DNA from 3 places in the Mesorhizobium sp. M0514 genome. Region 3 is predicted to be linked to each of the others. Evidence: predicted binding sites of a transcription regulator. Region 3 holds the regulator's gene; each other region holds the start of a gene.
What was found. The regulator LexA, encoded in region 3, represses DNA repair genes until DNA is damaged. The targets are predictions, from matches to a motif close to TGTTCNNNNTGTGTTCNG.
Positions count from the first base shown of each region.

Region 1 (3,275 bases), on a different contig from region 3:
GCGCAAGCCTTTCTCGACGCCCATCCCGAAATCGAAGCCTTCGATATCGTCTTGACCGACGCCAACGGGGTCGGCCGCGGCAAGATCGTGCGCCGGCATGAGCTGAAAAGCATCTTCGAGGGCGGCCGCCACATGCCGATCTCGATCCTCGGCCTCGACATCACCGGCGAGGATGTGCACGAAACCGGGCTGATCTGGACGACTGGAGACGGCGATCTCAGGGCATGGCCGATCCCCGGCACGCTGGTGCCGCTTTACGGCACGAACCCGCCGCGCGGCCAGTTGCTGATGGCGATGTACCATCTCGAGGGACAGCCTATGTCGTCGGACCCACGGCTGGCGCTGGCCAGGCAGGTCGACATCTTGGCGGCCAAGGGCCTCTATCCCGCCGGCGCCTTCGAACTCGAATTTTTCCTGCTTGCCAATGAGCGTGACGCCGACGGCAAGGTAAAGCCGGCGGACGCCGTGCTCGACGGCCGCCGCTCGGCCAAGACGGAAGTCTATTCCGTCGACCATCTGCACGGCATGGAGCCGCTGTTTTCCGACATCTATGCCGCGGCCAAGGCGCAAGGCATTCCGGCCGAAACGGTGATTTCCGAATACGCGCCCGGCCAGTACGAGCTGACGCTGAATTACCGCAAGGATGTCATGCGGGCGGCCGACGACCTCGTCATGTTGAAGCGGCTGGTGCGGGCGCAGGCGCGCCGCCATGGTGTCACCGCCTGCTTCATGGCCAAGCCGATCGAAAAATATGCCGGCTCCGGCATGCATTTCCATGTTTCGCTGCAGGACAAGAACGGCCGCAACGTTTTTGCCGAAGCCGGCGGCGAAAGCTGGTCGCTGCCGCTGCTGCAGGGGCTCGGCGGGCTGATCCAGACCATGGCCGAATCGATGCTGGTGTTTGCGCCGCACGCCAATTCCTGGCGGCGCTTCGTCTCGCAGTCCTATGCGCCGGTGGCGCCGACCTGGGGCGTCAACAACCGTTCGGTGGCGCTGCGCGTGCCGGCGGGCGACGCCAAGAACCGGCGCATCGAGCACCGGCCGTCGGGCGTCGACGCCAATCCCTACCTGATCGCGGCAACGGTGCTGGCCGGCATCATCAAGGGTCTGGACGAAGGCCTCGACCCCGGCCCCGAAACCACTGGGAATGGCTATGAAGCCGCCGTCACGCGCACGACCATGCCGGTCGACTGGCGCGCCGCGATCGAGGCGGCGCGGGCCTCGAGCTTCCTGAAAGAGGCGCTTGGCGAGGATCTGCATCGCACCTTCGTGGCGATCAAGCAGTCGGAGTATCTGCGCGTCGCCCGCACCGTCAGCGAGCTGGATTACCACCTCTACCTCCATGAGGTCTGAGAGACCGCCTGGAACTCGGGCAGTCGTCCTGCTAGCCCGACGATCAGGCGGCGATTACTTTTTCGCCGCCTGCATCAAATGAGGTGGCGCTGCAGCCTTCAAGAACATATCATGAACGGATGAGCGCGCCTACCGTCCGTGAAAAGCTGGCAATCCTGTCTGACGCCGCCAAATACGATGCTTCTTGCGCCTCGTCGGGCTCGGCGAAGAAGGATTCGCTCCAATCCGGCGGTATCGGCTCCACAGAAGGCATGGGCATCTGCCATTCCTGCGCGCCGGATGGCCGCTGCATTTCGCTCCTGAAAATCCTGCTGACCAATTTCTGCATTTACGATTGCAGCTACTGCATCAACCGCTCGTCATCGAATGTGCGCCGCGCCCGCTTCAGCATCGACGAGGTGGTGAAGCTGACCATGGATTTCTACCGGCGCAACTACATCGAGGGCCTCTTCCTGTCCTCAGGAGTCATCCGCTCCCCGGACGAGACCATGGCCGAGATGGTGGAGGTGGCGCGGCGGCTGCGGCTGGACGAAAAATTCTCCGGCTATATTCATCTGAAGACCATTCCGGAAAGCTCGGCCGAACTGGTCGAGCAGGCCGGGCTCTACGCCGACCGGCTGTCTATCAACGTCGAACTGCCGACCGATGAGGGCGTCAAGAAACTGGCGCCGGAGAAGAAGCCGGAAACGATCCGCCTTTCCATGGCGAACCTGCGCCGGAAGATGGAGGAAAAAGCCGAGCCGACGCTGAGGACCAAGAAGCGCGAACGCTTTGCGCCCGGAGGTCAGTCGACGCAGATGATCGTCGGCGCCGACAAGACATCCGACGACGGCATCTTGCACACCAGTGCGCGGCTCTATGGCAGCTACCATCTGCGGCGCGTCTATTACTCCGCCTTCAGCCCGATCCCGGATTCGTCATCGTCGCTGCCGCTGCAGAAACCGCCGCTGATGCGCGAGCACCGGCTCTATCAGGCCGACTGGCTGATGCGCTTCTACGGCTTTTCGCAGCCGGAAATCCTCGCCGGCAGCAGCGACGGCATGCTCGATCTCGCCATTGACCCCAAGCTCGCCTGGGCTTTGCGCAATCGGGCGAGGTTTCCCGTCGACATCAACCGCGCCGATCGGGAAGCGCTGCTGCGGGTTCCGGGTCTGGGCACCAAGGTGGTGGCGAAGATCCTTGAAACCCGCCGCCACCGACACATGCGGCTGGAAGATGTCGGACGGATCTGCCATTCGATCGCCAAGCTGAGGCCCTTCATCATCGCCGAAGGCTGGTCGCCGGGTGGACTGACGGACAAGACCGGCTTGCGCGACACGATCGTAAAGTCCTGCGAACAACTGTCTCTGTTTTGACCATGCAGCCGGCCCAGCTCGACCTTGCCCGATACACTGTCCGGCTAGCGAGCCAGACCGATTTCGCCGGTTGGCGCGATGCGGCACGGCGTCTGGCGCTGAATGAGGTCCGACCTGAGGATATTAGTTGGGGTGTCGGGTCCGACGCCAATGATCCTCAAGATGCCTTGCCGGCGGTGCCAGAGGGCGCGCAGCTTACCGTCCCGCGCGAGTTCATCGCCCATGCCGAAACCGCCTTCTGCCACTCCGACCCCGGCCGGTTTGCCTTTCTCTACTGGATGCTTTGGCGCCTGCGCACCGAGCCGAAACTGCTGGCGATCGCATCCGATCCCGACACCAGGCGGCTCGAAGCCATGGAAAAGGCGGTGCGGCGCGACAGCCATAAGATGCATGCCTTCGTACGCTTCCGGAAGATCGGCGACGGCGAGAACGAGCGCTACGTCGCCTGGTTCGAGCCGGAGCATTTCATTGTCGAGCGCAACGCGGATTTCTTCGTCCGGCGGTTCACCGGCATGCGCTGGACCATCCTGACGCCCTATGCCTCCGCCGACTGGAACGGCGAAAGGC
Region 1 is NZ_JAMYQZ010000083.1:10,119-13,393, reverse strand. It holds gene NKI61_RS26035 (glutamine synthetase family protein) at 1-1,353, shown strand, start outside; gene NKI61_RS26030 (putative DNA modification/repair radical SAM protein) at 1,473-2,708, shown strand; gene NKI61_RS26025 (UdgX family uracil-DNA binding protein) at 2,711-3,275, shown strand, end outside.
Region 1: NKI61_RS26030 (putative DNA modification/repair radical SAM protein) is a predicted target of LexA. The motif match lies at 1,454-1,471, and genes of this name have one in related genera.

Region 2 (3,275 bases), on a different contig from region 3:
CGTCACCATTCTGGTGACCATCGACCCGCCAGGTCTCGCGCCGCTCTTCCTCGCGGTGACACGCGGCATGAACCGCGAGGAACGTCAGCAGGTTTCGGTGCGCGCCTCGATCATCGGCTTCCTGGTGATGGCGCTGTTTGCGGTGGCCGGGGCGTCCATCCTGTCGGTGTTCGGCATCACGCTGCCGGCTTTCCGCGTCGCCGGCGGGTTTTTGCTGTTCTTCATCGCGTTCGAAATGGTGTTTGAGCGCCGCCAGGACCGCAAGGAGAAGATCGGCGACGTCGCCATCACCAAGGACATGATCCACAATATCGCGGCCTTCCCGCTGGCGATCCCGCTGATCGCCGGCCCCGGTGCGATTTCGGCGACCGTGCTACTGTCGGGCTCTTTCCAGGGTTTTGCCGCACAAGCGGCGCTTGTCGGCATCATCTTCGTCTGTCTTGCCATCACCTATCTGGTGTTCGTGCTGTCGGAGCGCATCGACCGCATCCTCGGCCAGACCGGCCGCTCGATCCTGACCCGCCTGCTCGGCGTCATCCTGGCCGCGCTTGCGGTTCAGTTCGTCGCGGATGGCATCAAGGCGCTGATGGCGGGGTAAACGGCAGCCCTACTCCCTACTCCACCGCCGTATCGACGACCTTGAAATCGTGGGTGATGACAGCCGTCTTGGCCAGCATGGCCGAGGCCGAGCAGTATTTCTCGATCGATAGGTTGATGGCGCGCTGGACCTTGTCGTGCGACAGCGCGTGGCCCGTGACGATGAAATGCATGTGGATGCGGGTGAAGACTTTCGGGTCGGTTTCGGCCCGGTCGGCGTCGAGTTCGACAACACAGTCCTCAATCGCCTCGCGGCCTTTTTCGAGGATGTGGACGACATCATAGGCCGAGCAGCCGCCGGTGCCGATCAGCACCAGTTCCATCGGGCTCGGACCCGGCGTCTTGCCTTCCGGCCCGGGGGCGGTCCCCAGCACCAGTTTGTGGCCGCTGCCGGACTCGCCGACGAAGGTGCGCTCCTCGACCCATTTGATCCGCGCTTTCACGGCAATCTTCCTTTCAGAAAGCGTCACTGGCCGAAGACGACCGTGTGCATGATCCGCCCTGGCAGCAGCGTGAACACGCCGGCGCCGATCAGGGCGAAAACATACAGCGATATCATGACCCTGCGATGTTGGCGACCCGATGCATATGCGCGTGCCAGACCGCCAGCGGCACGGCGATCAACACTAAAATCGACAAGAGATGGATCGGGCTGAACGGACCGACGAGGCGTATCTGCTGGATCCAGAAAACTGGAGATGGCGACGACCAGCATCAGCGCCGCCCAGGTATAGCCGACGACACGATGGCGCGTCGTGCCTTTCGGCAGTGCCAGTTGCGTAGCGCCAATGGCCAGCGCGGCAAGGGCCGCGAAGGCGTGCCATGGAATGGGAGGGCGCGCCGACAGAAGCGGTCCGAGCGACATGGCGCCCTCTCCTCAGATATCGCTGACTATCGTCAGCTCAGAACGGGATTTCGTCGTCCAGTTCGCGCGACGAGCCGCCGCCACCGCCGCCCTTGGAACCGCCGCCACCGCTGTTGCCGCCGCGGTTGAAGCTCTCATTGGGGCCAGACTGGCCGAAATCCGAGCCACGGCTCGCGCCGCCGCCGCCGGCATAGTTGCCGACCTGACCGCCGCCCTCGCCGCGAGAATCGAGCATCTGCAGCTCGCCGCGGAATTTCTGCAACACGACTTCGGTCGTGTACTTGTCGGCGCCGGTCTGGTCCTGCCATTTGCGTGTCTGCAGCTGGCCTTCGACGTAAACCTTCATGCCCTTCTTCAGGTACTGCTCGGCGACCTTGGCGATCTGGTCATTGAAAATGACCACGTTGTGCCATTCGGTCTTTTCCTTGCGCTCGCCGGAGTTCTTGTCGCGCCAGCTTTCCGACGTGGCGATGCGGATGTTGACGACCGGGTCACCAGAATTCAGGCGGCGGATTTCAGGGTCCGCGCCGAGGTTACCGACCAGAATGACCTTGTTGACGCTACCCGCCATGACACTTCTCCGCGCTCATCCGAAACAAATTTCAAGTCGTTCACCTTACAGGCCGCGGACAATCCTGGCTTGCCGCGGCTGGCTTTTCCCACAAGGTTTTTGTTCCCTTTTCGTTCCTATACTGTTAACCACGGATTGTCAAGGAATGGCAGCAATCGCCGACGCGGGCGCGTGGATTTAGCTGACACGCAGCGGCGAGAAGCGGTGTCGTCAGCGCCGTTTTTTAGCTGGTCGCAACGGACCGAAAAAGCCGCTCCACTCCATGCCCATGGTATGGGCGCGCTGTGCGATCACGGTTGGTGCCGACATCAGCCCGACTGCAGGTTCAGATTTCAGAGCCGGGTCATTCAGCAATTTCCCGATCGCGCGCCCGTGCCACCAGACCTGAGCGACGAGCGCCGCTACCACCGCGATCAGGCCCCAGGTCCCCAATCCTTCGCCGAAGATGTAAATCCCGTATGGCGGCGATAGCGCCGTACCCAACTTGGCCAACAAGATCACGGCCACGAAACCGATGACGGCGATGGCGCCTATACCGAGGACGAGGCGGCGATAGAGCCTCAGAGCCTCGTTGAGGTTCTCGGCGGACGAAAGATCGACGTTGGAATTCATAAATACTACTCCTGCCTCGCGATGATCGGCCCATCTTGTTCCCCGTGGATTAGAGGCCCGGCAGGATCCAATCAATACCGGGCATTCAAAACACCCCTTGCCAAATCGATAAGTATCGACTTATGCTTTTGCCATGATCGAAGCAGAGATTTTTCGCGCCCTGGCCGACCCGACGCGACGCGCCGTCTACGAGCGGCTGACTTCCGGCGAGATGAGCGTGTCGGAGTTGCGCACTGGCATGAGCGTGTCGCAGCCGGCGGTGTCGCAGCACCTTGCCGTGCTGCGCGGCGCAGGCCTGGTCAGCGAAAGACGCGCCGGCCGCAACGCCTACTATCGCGCCGATCCGCAAGGGCTCGAGCCGCTGCTCGGCTGGATCGAACGCTACCGCGCATTCTGGCCGGAGCGCATCGAAAGACTGAAGGCCGTTTTGAAGGACATGGACCAATGACCGACGAAAAGCAGACGCAGACCGCCAAAGATGCCCTCGCCTTCGAATGCGATCTGCCGGACGCACCGGAAAAGGTGTGGCGGGCACTGACCGTGCCGGACCTCTTGGCGGAATGGATGATGCCGAACGACATCAATCCGGAAACCGGCAGCCGCTTTGCCTTTGCCCGGCCTGAGAAGCCG
Region 2 is NZ_JAMYQZ010000032.1:47,348-50,622, forward strand. It holds gene NKI61_RS15485 (MarC family protein) at 1-598, shown strand, start outside; gene NKI61_RS15490 (OsmC family protein) at 615-1,040, opposite strand; gene NKI61_RS15495 (DUF2306 domain-containing protein) at 1,064-1,462, opposite strand; gene ssb (single-stranded DNA-binding protein) at 1,500-2,033, opposite strand; gene NKI61_RS15505 (hypothetical protein) at 2,244-2,645, opposite strand; gene NKI61_RS15510 (ArsR/SmtB family transcription factor) at 2,779-3,093, shown strand; gene NKI61_RS15515 (SRPBCC family protein) at 3,090-3,275, shown strand, end outside.
Region 2: ssb (single-stranded DNA-binding protein) is a predicted target of LexA. The motif match lies at 2,134-2,151, and genes of this name have one in related genera.

Region 3 (3,275 bases):
CCGGACGAGGTCAACGAAGCGATGCGGCGCACCGGCATCTACCACATCATCTCCATCTCCGGCCTGCACATGGCGCTGGTTGCCGGCACCATCATGGCGTTGCTGCGTGGCGCCTTTGCGCTGTTTCCCGATTTCTCCTCGCGCCGGCCGGTCAAGAAATATGCGGCCGCGGCAGCGCTTGTCTCGATCGCCGCCTATCTCGTCATTTCAGGCGTCGTGGTCGCCGCCGAGCGCAGCTTCATCATGCTGGCGGTCATGCTGGTCGCGGTACTCTTCGATCGTGCCGCGCTCACCATGCGCAATCTGGCGATCTCGGCCATCGCCGTTATCCTGGTGTCGCCGCATGAAGTCGTCGGTCCCAGCTTCCAGATGTCGTTTGCCGCCACTGCCGCCCTTGTCGGCGCCTATGCCGGCTGGGCCGATTACCGCGCCGACAAGGTGAGAACGCCACCGGCAAAGCGCTCCTTCGTCGGCTTCCTGTCGCGAAAATTCGCGCTGGCCATGGGCGGCCTCGCCATGACCTCGATCATCGCCGGCAGTGCAACCTTGCTGTTCGCCATCTGGCATTTTCAGCGTGTGTCGCCGCTCAGCCTGATCGCCAATCTAGCCGTGATGCCGATTGTATCGTTGATCGTCATGCCCTTTGCCGTGCTCAGCGCACTGGCGATGCCGTTCGGCGCCGACGGGCCGCTCCTCTATGTGATGGGCAAGGGTCTGATGGCGATGATCGCTATATCGGCCTGGATTTCCGAGCGCTCGCCGGTCGACGCCGTCGGGCTGATCTCCATCCGCTCGGTGCTGTTGGTGGCGGTCGCCCTCGTCATCGCCACCATGGCCACCACCTGGCTCAGGCTGGCGGCCGTGCCTTTCGCGCTGGCCGGCCTGTTGACGGTGCCGCAGGTGCTTACGCCCGACGTGCTCATATCCGAGGACGCACATCTGGTGGCCATGCCGATAGGTGGCGGCGAACTCGCCCTCAACCGCAAACGCTCCAACGAATTCACCACGGACAATTGGAAACGGGCGCTGCGGGCCGAAACCATTATCCCGCCCGAGATTTTCGAGGCAACAGATACGCGGTTCGATCTCGATCCGCTCGATCTGCCGCCCGGGTCGCCCTTCTATTGCATGGGCGATCTCTGTATCGCCCGACACCCTTCCGGAGCCATTGTAGCCCTTGCCAAAGACCGCAAGACGGCGCGGCCGGCCTGTGCCTTCGCGAGCCTGATCGTCATCGATGACGCCACCGCCTACAATCCGTGCCGCGACCCGCTGGTCCTGGTCGTGACGAAGAAGCAGCTGGCCCGCGACGGCAGCGCCGCTGTCTTCTTCGATCCGCAATCGGCAGCGGCAGCGCCAACCATCCGCTTCGCCGTCGACAAGCCGTATCGGCCCTGGCACGAGCAACGCCGCTTCTCCCGCGAAGCGCGCGGCCTGCCGCCTTACAACCAGCGTGAAAAGTACAAACCCAAGCCGGCTCAGTAGCGCCGGATCAGCCCGACCAGCTTGCCTTGCACCTTGACCCTGTCGGGGCCAAAAATGCGGGTCTCGTAGGCCGGGTTGGCGGCTTCCAGGGCGATCGAGGCGCCCTTGCGGCGGAAGCGTTTCAGGGTCGCTTCCTCATCGTCGACCAACGCCACCACGATCTCGCCGGGGCTGGCTGTGTTGGCATTGCGGATGATGACCGTGTCGCCATCGAAAATGCCGGCCTCGATCATAGAATCGCCCTTGACCTCGAGCGCGTAGTGTTCGCCGCCCATGATCATGTCGGGCGGCACCGAGATCGAATGGGTCTGATGCTGGATGGCGTCGATCGGCACGCCGGCGGCGATGCGTCCCATAACCGGGATTGAAATCGCGGAAACGGCATCGTCATTGCCGGCCGACATCGAACGCGACGGCGAGCCCGGCTTGATCTGGCGGCCGAGACCGCCTTGGCCCATCGCGCCTTGTCCTTGGCCGCCGTGCCCTTGCCCGGTTTGACCAAGACTGCCCTGAATGACGCTCGGCGAAAACTTCCTCGCCGCATTGAGACCTGGTGCGATCGAGTCGGGCAGCCGCAGCACTTCCAGCGCGCGCGCCCGGTTCGGCAGCCGGCGAATGAAACCGCGCTCCTCAAGCGCCGTGATCAGGCGGTGGATGCCGGACTTGGAGGCGAGGTCGAGCGCTTCCTTCATCTCGTCGAAGGACGGCGGGATTCCGCTCTCCTTCAGGCGTTCATGGATGAACATCAGAAGCTCATGTTGTTTGCGCGTTAGCATCGCGGCCCCCAAGGGTTCTGAAACCAGAATCAGAAAAAACAAACCCAGAACAAACACTATCTGTTCCAGTTGTGTTCCGCAACCTTTTAAAGTTTAATGAATGTGTTGACGTTTTGTTCAGCGTAACGTTCGGCGCTGCGAGCGCCGCCTGCGCCCAGTTGCCAGCAACGGGGTGAAACGAAGACAAAGTGCCCTGCGTCGTCGGCTACGATCGCCGCTTCCTTTTCGGACGGGGCTGCGCAGCATCCGCGCCGGGTTCACTCTGGGCATAGACCTGCAGCGTGTAGCCGATGTGAGCGGTCATCAGAGTTTTCGCACGTTTGACGTCGCGATCGAGGGCCGCTTCCATCAGGGCGGTATGGTGTTCGATCGCCACGGCGTCGCGCAGGGCCGCCACGGCCTTCCGGTGTCCATCCGTGCGGCCGGCGGCGGCGCGCAGCGTCGGGGCCAGACCCAGAAAGCGGTGATGGCGATGCAATTGGTCGGAAATCGTCGCATTGAAGCGCAGCAGCCAGCTGGATGTCGCGGCACTGAGCAGCGCCGCATGGAAGGCATCGTGTTTTTCGGACCACGCGTCGACCGCATCATCCGATGGATCGTCGAGAACAGACCCGCACCGTGAGAGACGATAGTGGGCGGCAACGACCGCGTCTTCCCACTCACGGTCGCCCTTCTCGATCGATTCCACCAGCAGGGGCAGTTCGACCACCAGCCGCGCACGCGCCAAATCCTCGAGCTCCGCCCGAGAGACGGGAGCGACCGCAAACCCGCGGTTGCTGATGGCGGTCACAAGCCGTTCCGCCTCCAGCCGCGACAGCGCCTCGCGCAACGGCGTCCAGCCGATGCCGTAGGTGTTGCGCAGCGTGCTCAGCTTCAACGGCGCGGCAGGCGCCAGCTGGGTCGCAAGAATATCGCGCCTGAGCAGGCGATAGGCCACTTCCGTCTTCGAGGTCTGCTCGTCATCCAGCATCGTGATCCATCAGACATAAACGCTCGGCGGATCATTATATATCA
Region 3 is NZ_JAMYQZ010000047.1:28,493-31,767, reverse strand. It holds partial or broken gene NKI61_RS19575 (ComEC/Rec2 family competence protein) at 1-1,485, shown strand, start outside; gene lexA (transcriptional repressor LexA) at 1,479-2,261, opposite strand; gene NKI61_RS19565 (GntR family transcriptional regulator) at 2,467-3,231, opposite strand.